3 regions of the Arthrobacter sp. NPDC058127 genome follow, and region 1 is predicted to be linked to each of the others. Evidence: riboswitches for the same ligand, from Rfam matches in the RefSeq annotation. Region 1 holds a riboswitch; each other region holds the start of a gene.

Region 1 (3,675 bases):
ACGAGGTGGGTCACAGGGAGCGGAGCTAAGCTGGTGAAAGACAGGGAGGCCCCCACCGTGAACAATTTGATCTTCTGGATCATCGTCTGCTCTTGGCTGATTCCCATGGGGATCCGCATGTACAACCGATCGCGCCAGCGCAGGCTCCGGGACTTCCCTCCGCAGAATTACCCCGCGCCGCCCTATCCTCCACAGAACTACCCCATCGGATACCCGGAGCAGCCTCCGCTAGTGCTCCCGGCTGAACCCCAACTCCCGGTGGCGACGCCCGCGCCGCAGGCCGCTCCGCCGTCGTCGGCTACTCCCCAAGCGAACAGCGTTCCCCAGCCGAACAGCGCTCCCCAAGGCTACCGGGCACGGAAACTGGCCGAGCTGGACCAGGAGTACAGCGACGGGAAAATCGCGATGGAGGACTACATGAAGCTCCGCCAGGAAATCATGAACGGCTGATTCAGCCGAAGAAGGCCTCTCGCAGCTGGGGACCGAGCTGGCCGATCTCGGTGAGGAACCCGTCGTGCCCGATCGGCGCCTCGATCACGTGAACGGGAACCTCTCCGGGCAAGGCCTTGGCCAGCTCGTGGGATTGTTCCGGGAAGTAGAGCCGGTCCGAGTCCACCGAGGCAACGAAGAACTTCGCGGTTGCCACGGACAACGCATCCTCCAATGAGCCCCGGCCGCGGGTGATGTCGTGGCTCATGAGCGCCTCGGTGATGGCGATGTAGCTGTTGGCGTCGAAGCGCTGGACCAGCTTGCGTCCCTGATGGTCGAGATAGCTCTCCACCTGGTAGCGGCCCCGGTCCCCCAGCGCGGCAGCCTGGAGGGGCGCCTCGCCGCCCTGGGCGTTCCGGCCGAAGCGGAAGTCCAGTTCATCCGCCGAACGGTACGTGATGTGGGCGATCCGCCGGGCAAGGGCCAACCCCGCCTCGGGGGCGGACTGGCCATAGTAGTCGCCGCCGTTGAAGTCGGCGTCCTGCCGGATGGCGAGCGTCTGGGCCTGTGCAAACGCGATCTGCTCGGCAGTGCTGTACGCCCCGATCGAAATCACGGCGCATCGCTTGACGCGGTCCGGATAGCTGACGGCCCATTCCAATGCACGGGCACCGCCCATGGACCCGCCCACCACGGTATGCCAACTGCGGATCCCCAGGACGTCGGCCAGCCGGGCTTCGGCTACGGTGCTGTCCCGCAGGGTCACGAGCGGGAAGCGGGAGCCCCACGCCTTGCCGTCGGGAGCGCTCGACGACGGCCCGGTGCTGCCGTAGCAGCCTCCCACGATGTTGACGGAGACCACGAAGTAGCGGTCCGTGTCGATGGTGGCGCCGGGGCCGACGAGTTGCTCCCACCAGCCTTCTTCATCGCTCTCGCCGCGGGCCACATGGGTGCTTCCGGTCAGGGCGTGTTCCACCAGGACGGCGTTGGAAGAGTCTGCGTTGAGCCGCCCCCACGTCTCGTACGCAAGGACGACGTCCGGCAGGAAACCTCCGGCCTCCAGTTCGAGTCCACCCACGGAAACATACTTGAGGGTTCCGTCCTGGGTACCGGAAAGGGGTATGGCTGTTGCAGCAATTGTCATTCGTTGACACCTCACATCGCGCTTGCCCGTCGCCAATACAGCGAAGGGCCAGGTCTTCACCCGGGGCACCCCACCGCGAATGGAGGGTTGCCGGCCAGCAAGCCGGGGCTGTCGCTGGCACTCATGACCTATAGGAAGAGTCTAGGAAAACCGGACCCCTTCTGACGAAGATTATGACATCTTTGTGACACTTGACCGCGTTTTGTTCATGAAGTTGAAGCCCAGGAGGCCGGTCGGCGAAGATTCGTCCTGCGTCGCCGGCCAGCCTCCCTGCGCCATCCGGGGCAGTACTAGGCGCCCTTGGCTGCCCGGAATCCCGACTCGAGGTCCGCGAGGATATCGTCGATGTGCTCGATCCCGACGGACAGCCGCACCAGGCCCGGAGTCACTCCGGCCACAGCCTGCTGTTCGGGCGTCAACTGGCTGTGCGTCGTGGACGCCGGGTGGATGACCAAGGAACGGACGTCGCCGATATTTGCCACGTGGGAATGCAACTCCAGGGCGTCCACGAAGCGTTTGCCGGCATCGATCCCGCCGCGGATGGTGAAGGACACCACCGCGCCGGTGCCCCGGGGTCCGTACTTCCGTCCGCGTTCGAACCACGGGCTGGAAGGCAGCCCCGCGTAGGCGACCGATTCGACGTCGTCGCGCCCTTCGATCCATTGCGCCACCTTGGTGGCATTGTCCACGTGGCGTTCCACCCGCAGGCTGAGGGTTTCGATTCCTTGCGAGATCAGGAAAGCGTTGAACGGTGAAACGGCCGAGCCAAGGTCGCGCAGGAGCTGGACGCGGGCCTTGAGGATGTAGGAAAGGTTCGCGCCGAGGGCACCGTCCTTGCCGAGGTCGCGGGCATAGACCAGGCCGTTGTAGCTGGGGTCCGGGGTGTTGAAGTTGGGGAACCGCTCAGGGTCCTTGCCGAAATCGAAGTTGCCGGAGTCCACGATGACACCGGCAATAGCAGAACCGTGCCCACCCAGGTACTTGGTGGCCGAATGCACCACGATGTCCGCGCCCCACTCGATGGGCCTGATCAGGTAGGGCGTGGCGAGGGTGTTGTCCACGACGAGCGGGACTCCGGCCTCATGTGCGGTGCGGGAGACGCCCTCGATGTCCAAAACGTCTTGGCGGGGGTTGGAGACGACTTCGGCGAAGAACAGCTTGGTGTTCGGCTGCACGGCGTCGCGCCAGTGATCGAGGTTGTCCGGGTCTTCGACGAAGGTGACCGAGATTCCGAACTTCTTCAGCGTGTGCGCCAGCAGGTTGTAAGTCCCGCCGTAGAGGCTCGGGCTGGCGACCACGTGGTCACCGGCCTCGGCCACGTTGAGGATGGCGAACGTTTCCGCGGCCTGGCCGGAGCTCAGCAGGAGCGCCGCCAAGCCTCCTTCCAGGCTCGCTATGCGCTGTTCCACCGCATCCTGCGTGGGGTTGCCGATCCGGGTGTAGATGGGCGCCAATTCGGCCAGCGCAAAGCGGTTGGCCGCGCTTTCCGCACTGGGAAAGACGAATGAGGTGGTCTGGTAAATGGGGAGTGCCCGGGCGCCCGTGGCGGCGTCAGGCTCCTGGCCGGCGTGGATCTGGCGCGTTTCGAATGACCATCCTTGGGACATGCGGACTCCTGGTTGTCTGGGCGATTTGCCGTGCTTCAGCCTGCCGGCCTGCGGGATTAAGCCAGCCGGCGTTCGGTTGCCGCCAGTCTAGGGACGGCGTTGCGGGCTCCGGAAGCTTTGTGACGAACACGGTAGTTTTCGGTCCTGGCGCGTCCTGAAGTGACCCTGAGCTGCCTTTTCGATACATCCCACCTTAGTTAGGCTTGACTTAGCTGAGAGCTCCATCACAAAGTGCCAAGATGAAGCCATGCGCATGGATCACGTCTCTTACGCTTGTGAACGAGATGGCCTCTTGGCCACCACCGAGCGGATTTCCGCAGCATTGGGAGTGGACGCAGTCCGGGGCGGAGTGCACCCGCGCTTCGGTACCCGGAACATGATCATTCCCCTTGCTGACCACAAATACCTGGAGGTTGTCGAGGTCCTTGACCACCCGGCATCCGACAAGGCACCTTTTGGACAAGCCGTCCGTGCACGCTCCGCCGCGGGAGGTGG
Region 2 (3,675 bases), on a different contig from region 1:
CTCCGATTGGGTTCCGGTTCCGATCATCCCCATGATCCGGGCGTCGGGGCGCGCGAGTTTCTTCGCGACCATTCCGGACGTGGCCGCCGTCCGCAGCGCTGTCAGCACAGTCATCTCCGCAAGGAACGTCGGGTAGCCGTTATGGACGTCGGACAGCACACCGAAAGCTGTCACGGTCTGGAAGCCGCGCGCGGGATTCGAAGGGTGTCCATTTACATACTTGAAGCCGTATGTTTCGTGGTCGCTGGTGGGCATCAGCTCGATGACGCCAAATGGCGTGTGACTTGCCACCCGCGGAGTCTTGTCAAAAGATTCCCACCGCTGGAAGTCGTCCTCCAAGTACTGGATCATCTCCGAGATGATGGCCTCCGGGCCCCGCCCGGCCGTCCAGCGAACCATATTGCGGACATCGACAAAGCGCGTCATGTGCGCTCCTTTCCCTCATAAGCACTGTTGCTACGAGGCTACGGAGCGGCGATATGCATCCACAATTGCCAAAGTACGTACTTTTCATTGAAAATCTGTACAAAATGACGACCGTTATTGCACTTAATGCTTAAGTGGCCTGCCGACGTCACGTGAGCGGTTATCGCAGGACTGAGCTGAGCAAAAGACTCGTCTCACTATTGACGATCCCCTCGATGCCGCGGATCCTGCCCAGCACCTGGTCAAAATCGCTGAGGCTTTCCGTGCGTAGCTCCGCCACGAGGTCCCATCCGCCGTTCGTGGTGTGCAGCGCCCAAATCTCGGGAAGTCCCCGGAGCTGGCGAATAACCTTGTCGGCAGACCTTCCCTCCACTGCAATGAGCGCAATAGCCCGAATCGCAAGTGGATCGACCTCGTCGCGCACCCTCGCGGTAAAACCAACGATGGTTCCGGAGGAGACAAGACGCTCGAGCCGGCTATTCACAGTGGCCCTGGCGACGCCCAACGTGCGCGCGAGGCTGGCCACGGACGCCCTGCCGTCCTCCCTCAGGGCAGAGAGGAGCTGGCGGTCAAGATCGGTGAGTGCTGCCATAAAGATAAACGTATCGCCCATTCCCCAAGCGGGCCTGAGTCCGTAGGGTATCGACATGAGCATCTACATCAGCCCCGACTCTGCTGCATGGTCGCTGACGGCCATGGCGACTGGTGCGTCAGCGGGATCAATCGATGATGCGAATGGCATGTCCAACTTGGTGAAGGAAATCTACGAGACCGAAGGTTTCGAAGCCCTGTCGGGTGTTGTTTTTGCCTTGGCTCATCACAACAGCCTCTCGCTGCATGCACTCGCCACGGCCACCGGGATATCCGTCCACGAGTTGCTGGAAATCCGGAAGCATCAAGGTTCCACTTTTCATCACTCCCCCACAGGGGTAGGGTCACGGCTCGACGCCCTCCCACCCCGGATCCAGGCGAGCCTGGAACCGCTGCCCGATGAAACCGAATCCTAATCCCCACTGGCTCCCAGTCTTCGCAAGCTCAGCCCGGGGCCCTCGCCAGCGTGGGCCCACCCACTGGCTCCCAGTCTTCGCAAGCTCAGCCCGGGGCCCTCGCCAGCGTGGGCCCACCATCCACAGCCGTCCGGTTACGGAACATGACGACGGCCGGTGCTGCAGGGCGCCGTCGTGGATGTTATTTTTCTTCTTGAGTAATGAGTACCAGCGCGAAGCCCTGACTTGCTGGTCGGCAACCCTCTCTCCGGCGGGGTGCCTCAGGTGACTACTCGGCGTATCGACACTTTCGAACTGCAAGCGTGACTGAGGAGCACCAATGCCTGAACCCACCGAAGAAAAACTCTCCTACCGTCTCGTCACGGGCCCTGACACCAAGGAATTCTGCGAGCGGATTTCCACCGCCCTCGCAGAGGGATATGTGTTGCACGGCAGTCCGGCCGCGACCTTCAACGGCACCGACGTGATCGTGGCCCAGGCTGTCGTCCTGCCCGCGGCGATCGCGAGCGCGGATGCCGCAGTTGCCAATGCAGTAGACCAGCTTGATGAAGAGTTCGACGGCGAGGGCCACGCATGAGCTATGCAGGCGACCTCAGCCCGCACGACGCCTGGGCCAAGCTGGAACAAGGCGCCATCCTGGTGGACGTCCGAACGGAAGGCGAGTGGGCACACATCGGGATCCCGGACACCAAAGCCACCGAGAACGATCCCTTGTTCATCCAGTGGAACCTGGCCGGCGGGATCCCCAACTCACGCTTCATCGACGATCTGAAGCAGCAGGCTCCCGAAGCGGACGGCACCGAATTGGTCTTCCTCTGCCGCTCCGGCCAGCGTTCCATCGCCGCTGCGATCGCCGCAACGCAGGCCGGCTACACCGCCTACAACGTCCTTGAGGGCTTTGAGGGCGAACCGGACCGCTACGGCGAGCGAACCGTGAACGGCTGGAAAAACCGCGGACTTCCAACGAACCTGGGGAACATCTAAGTGACTTTCAATCCTGACGCCGCCGGCTGGGGCCCTGACACCCAGGCAGTCCGCGGCGGCCTTGACCGCACCAACTTCCAGGAAACGTCCGAGGCCGTCTTCCTGAACTCCGGCTTCGTCTACGAATCCGCCGCAGCTGCAGAGCGCGCGTTCACGGGCGAGGACGAGCGCTTCGTCTACTCCCGCTACGGCAACCCCTCCGTAGCCACCTTCCAGGAGCGCCTCCGCCTGCTCGAAGGCACCGAAGCGTGCTTCGCGACGGCGTCGGGCATGTCCGCAGTCTTCACCGCCCTCGGTGCGTTGCTGGCTGCCGGTGACCGCGTGGTTGCCGCCCGCTCGCTCTTCGGTTCCTGCTTCGTCATCCTCAACGAGATCCTGCCGCGCTGGGGTGTCGAGACCGTCTTCGTCGACGGGCCTGACCTGGACCAGTGGCGTGCTGCCCTGTCCGAGCCGACAACCGCAGTGTTCTTCGAGTCGCCGTCGAACCCGATGCAGGAAATCGTGGACATCGCCGCGGTGAGCGAGCTGGCCCACGCAGCCGGCGCTACCGTCGTCGTCGACAACGTCTTCGCCACCCCCTTGCTGCAGCGCTGCGGCGAGCTCGGCGCAGACGTGATTGTCTACTCGGGCACCAAGCACATCGACGGCCAGGGCCGGGTCCTTGGCGGAGCAATCCTGGGCACCAAGGAATTCATCGACGGTCCCGTCAAGCAGCTCATGCGGCACACCGGGCCGTCGCTTTCCGCGTTCAACGCCTGGGTCCTGACCAAGGGCCTGGAGACGATGGCGCTGCGCGTCAATCACTCCTCGGCATCTGCGTTGCGGATCGCCGAATGGCTTGAGGAACAGCCGGCCATCAGCTGGGTCAAGTACCCGCTCCTGAAGTCGCACCCGCAGTTCGAGCTCGCCGCGAAGCAAATGAAGGCCGGCGGAACCGTGCTCACCTTGGAGCTGCTCCCCTCTGCCGGGCGATCGGCAAAAGAGGCCGCCTTCGCGCTGCTGGACGGGCTCGCCGTCATCGACATCTCGAACAACCTGGGCGATTCGAAGTCCCTTATTACCCACCCCGCCACCACCACGCACCGCGCCATGGGTCCGGAAGGCCGCGCGGCCATTGGCCTGAGCGACGGCGTCGTGCGGCTTTCGGTGGGCCTGGAGGATGTGGACGACCTCATCGGGGACCTGGAGCGGGCCCTCAAGCAGGTCTAGCCGGGCGCCGGGTTAGCCCGGCGCTTCGCGCCAGTCCTGGCGCACCCAA
Region 3 (3,675 bases), on a different contig from region 1:
GCTGTAGGGCTGGTGGTCAACCAGGCCTTGGTCCTTGAGCTTGCGGACCATCTCCGAGACGGACGAATTGGCGACGCCGAGCCGCTGCGCGAGCTGTGAGGACGTGATGGGTTTGTCCTGCCACTCCGTAAAGGAGTAGATGACCTTGACGTAGTCCTCGATCGAGGAGGAGGGCGCACTGGTCTTCACGGTTCCAAGCCTATCGTGAACCGGCCGGATCAGACTTTCCGCGCCCGCCAGCTCTGCGTGAGATAGGGCAAGGGGATGGCCTCGTCTTCGGCATGTTCCAAATGTTCGAAGAGGTACCACCGGAGATTTCCCATGACTTTGGCCCGGGTGGCGTCGTTCGCCCTCAGGTAGTAGCTGCGCGACTTCACGAGTTCGAGGATGTCCGCCGGAGTCAAGGGATCCTCCCAACGCGTCAGGTGGCTTTCGAGGCCGGCGAACTCCGGGCCCACCACAGGCCGGAAGTCCGGTTTGTGGACATCGCCGGCATGCATGATTCGGGACAAGCGATGGACCCAGGGCACTGAAGTGTCCAGCTGGTTCCAGATCAAGCCGATGACGCCCTGCGGTCGAAGGATCCGGGCGATCTCGGTGCTGGCGGCGAGGGGATCGCACCAGTGCCAGGCCTGGGCAACGCTGACGACGTCGAATGCTGAGTCCGCCAGTCCAGTTGCCTCGGCCGTGCCCTCCAAGGCGATCACATGCGGATACGTTTTGCGCAGCTGCATGAGCATGTCCGTGGAGGGGTCCACTGCGGACACCGCCAACCCGCGCTCGACGAGAAGAGCGGTGAACTTTCCGGTGCCGGCGCCGATGTCTGCCGCGTCCCGCGCGCCTACAGGTAGCAGCCAGTCGGCCGAATCCGCGGGGTAGCCGGGCCGCACGCGATCATAGTGCTCCCCGCCGTCCTGGAAACTCTGACCGAGTTCAAGGCGCCGTTCCTCGAAGAGCTTGGGGCCGGCTGACGTGCCTTTGGGTCGCGGGGACACGCGGGAACTCCCTTCGTAGGACAGGAAAAATACCCTACGAATCTACCGCAATCAGTCGATGCTGCAGGGTGCGGCGCCCGCGGTCCCGGGAGTGTTGGGCGCCCACTCCGGGTAGCTGCGATGGTCGTTCGCCGGAACCCAGCGGCCGGCATCCACCACGTAGTCCCAGCCGAGGCCATTGCTCTTGAGCGCCCGGATGCCCGCGATGAGCCGGGTGGCGTCTTCCAATCGCGACCCCACGCCGAAACTGGCGCGCAGGGAACCGGAGGGAAGGCCGAGGCGCTTGAGCAGCGGGTGGGCGCAAAAGCGTCCGTCGCGCAGGCCAATGCCGTGTTCGGCCGCAAGATAGGCCGCAACGAGTCCGGCGTCGTAGCCCTGGAGCGAGAAGTTCACGACGCCGATGGTGTCCTCGGGATCCGTGTCGCTGAAGATCTGGTGCACGGTGACGCCGTCGATTTCCTTGAGGCCCTCGACCAGGTGCGAGCGGATGGCGGCCTCGTGGGCGTGCCATTCATCGTGGTCGAGGCTGGCGATGACCTGGGTGGCGCGGGCAAGGGTGGCCGCGCCGAGTACGTTCGGTGAGCCGCCTTCGTGCCTTGCCGGGCCCGTGGCCCAGCTGACGGAATCCAGGCGCGCCTCGCGGACAGCGCCGCCACCTGCAAGGTGGGGCGTGCCGGCGTCGAGCCAGTCGGGACGGCCCACCAGGACACCGGCGCCGAACGGTGCATAAAGCTTGTGCCCCGAGAAGACCAAGTAGTCAACATCCGCGGCGGCGATATCGATGCGGCGATGCGGGGCGAGTTGCGCCGCGTCCACCACAATCCGCGCCCCGAATTCGTGGGCCAAGGCAGCGAGTTCCTTGATGGGCAGGATCTCGCCGGTCACGTTCGACGCACCGGTGACCGCCAGGAGGCTGACGCCACCGTGGGAGAGCGCCGTGCGGACGTTGGCAACGGTCTCGGACAAGGTTCCCGCGGCAACGACGCTTCGGTGGGGGACGCCTTGCCACGGCAGCAGGTTGGCGTGGTGCTCGATGTCCAGGTAAAGGACTTCGGCGGTGTGCCTGCCGTCCTCGACCGGCAAGCAGCCGGCCAGGAGGTTGAGGGAATCGGTGGTGTTACGGGTGAAAATGACGGAATCGTCCGGCCTGCCGCCGACGAAGTCACGGACGATGTTGCGCGCGTTTTCGTAGACCGAGGTGCTGATTTGGGAGGCATAGCCTGCGCCGCGGTGCACACTCGCGTAGTACGGCAGGATTTCGTTGAGGTACGCGGAGACCACGGTCAGGGCAGGTGCGGAGGCGCCGTAGTCAAGGTTGGCGTAGCGGATGTGGCCGCCCTGGATCAGGGGTGCCTGCAACTCCGCGCCGGTGACTGCGGCCAGTGGGCGCGATGCCGGTGTCCGGGATTCACCGTGCTGATGCCCGGATTCGTGGTGCTGCGGGAGAACAGGAGAAGTAAATGTGGCTGTGCTCATGGGACCTCACTCAAGAGGGACCCCTGCGTACAGGGGGTCCGCGCTTGCCGCATCCGTTCCGGACCGGCCGGGTCGTCACCCGGGGCACCCCGCCGCGATGGAGGGTTGCCGGCCAGCAAACCGGGGTTTCGCGCTGGCACTCGTGACCTGTAAAGAGACTAGGACACCGGTAAGGCTCGTTCCAATGTGACCGGGATTGTTAAGCGGATTGTTACACGGCCGGAAAAATGTGCCTTCTGCCGAAGAAAGAGTGGCGGACGCCCCCAAAAAGGGGCGCCCGCCGTCGTTTATTCAGTGAAGAGGGTGGACTAGAGGAGGTCGTCGAGCTCGGGGTTGAGCCTCTTGAGGACCTCGGAGTGCAGGATCGAGTTGCTCGCAACGGCGTTTCCGCCGAAGGGGCCATCCGTGCCGTCCAGGGACGTGAAGCGTCCGCCGGCCTCCGTCACGATCGGTACCAAGGCGGCCATGTCGTAGACCTGGAGCTCCGGCTCGGCGGCGATGTCCACGGCGCCTTCGGCCACGAGGCAGTAGGACCAGAAATCGCCGTACGCGCGGCTGCGCCAGACATCGTTCTCCAGGCCCAGGAAGTTGTCGAGCTTATCGTGCTGCTTCCACTCGGAAAGCTCGGAGTAGGAAAGCGAGGCGTCCTCAAGCCGCGACACGTTGGAGACTTTCAGCCGGGTGGCTGCGGCCAGTGATCGGCCCATGTAGGCGCCTGAGCCCTTGGCCGCCCACCAGCGCTTGCCGAGCGCCGGAGCGCTGACGAGCCCCACCACTACTTCGCCCTCGTCCACGAGGGCGATCAGCGTTGCCCAGACGGGTACGCCGCGCACGAAGTTCTTGGTCCCGTCGATGGGATCGATGATCCAACGCCTTGAGCCGTGGCCCGTGCTGCCGAATTCTTCGCCGAGGACGGCGTCGCGGGGGCGGGAACGGGAGAGCTGCCCGCGGATTGCTTCCTCGGCGGCTTTGTCGGCATCGGTGACTGGGCTCAGGTCGGGTTTGGTCTCCACCTGAAGGTCCAGCGCCTTGAACCGCTCCATTGTCAGGGAATCGACGGAGTCGGCGAGGACATGGGCCAGCCGCAGGTCGTCGTTGTAGCTCGAATCGGGTTGGGTCATGGTTCCAAACTACCGTCTATTCGCCGGTGAGCCGGGGACGTAGCCCGGCATGCGCTGAGTTAGTTGACCGTACCCAGTTCCTT

Evidence for each region. A riboswitch is a leader RNA that binds a small molecule or an ion and turns the genes downstream of it on or off. The one in region 1 is predicted to bind S-adenosylmethionine.
Region 2: it holds a riboswitch for S-adenosylmethionine, as region 1 does, so the genes downstream of both, ACFVTG_RS09815 (DUF1737 domain-containing protein) here and ACFVTG_RS22485 (homoserine O-acetyltransferase) in region 1, are expected to answer to the same signal.
Region 3: it holds a riboswitch for S-adenosylmethionine, as region 1 does, so the genes downstream of both, ACFVTG_RS06835 (aminotransferase class V-fold PLP-dependent enzyme) here and ACFVTG_RS22485 (homoserine O-acetyltransferase) in region 1, are expected to answer to the same signal.

What each region holds. Positions count from the first base shown of each region.
Region 1 is NZ_JBHVTT010000025.1:17,338-21,012, forward strand. It holds gene ACFVTG_RS22480 (hypothetical protein) at 58-450, shown strand; gene ACFVTG_RS22485 (homoserine O-acetyltransferase) at 452-1,573, opposite strand; SAM riboswitch class IV at 1,587-1,702, opposite strand; gene ACFVTG_RS22490 (bifunctional o-acetylhomoserine/o-acetylserine sulfhydrylase) at 1,864-3,180, opposite strand; gene ACFVTG_RS22495 (VOC family protein) at 3,428-3,675, shown strand, end outside.
Region 2 is NZ_JBHVTT010000005.1:125,995-129,669, reverse strand. It holds gene ACFVTG_RS09830 (ornithine cyclodeaminase) at 1-426, opposite strand, end outside; gene ACFVTG_RS09825 (Lrp/AsnC family transcriptional regulator) at 587-1,018, opposite strand; gene ACFVTG_RS09820 (hypothetical protein) at 1,074-1,433, shown strand; SAM riboswitch class IV at 1,630-1,742, shown strand; gene ACFVTG_RS09815 (DUF1737 domain-containing protein) at 1,753-2,010, shown strand; gene ACFVTG_RS09810 (rhodanese-like domain-containing protein) at 2,007-2,417, shown strand; gene ACFVTG_RS09805 (O-succinylhomoserine sulfhydrylase) at 2,418-3,626, shown strand; gene ACFVTG_RS09800 (glutamate--cysteine ligase) at 3,639-3,675, opposite strand, start outside.
Region 3 is NZ_JBHVTT010000003.1:140,802-144,476, reverse strand. It holds gene ACFVTG_RS06845 (metal-dependent transcriptional regulator) at 1-189, opposite strand, end outside; gene ACFVTG_RS06840 (class I SAM-dependent methyltransferase) at 219-995, opposite strand; gene ACFVTG_RS06835 (aminotransferase class V-fold PLP-dependent enzyme) at 1,047-2,471, opposite strand; SAM riboswitch class IV at 2,507-2,619, opposite strand; gene hisN (histidinol-phosphatase) at 2,780-3,592, opposite strand; gene rsgA (ribosome small subunit-dependent GTPase A) at 3,652-3,675, opposite strand, start outside.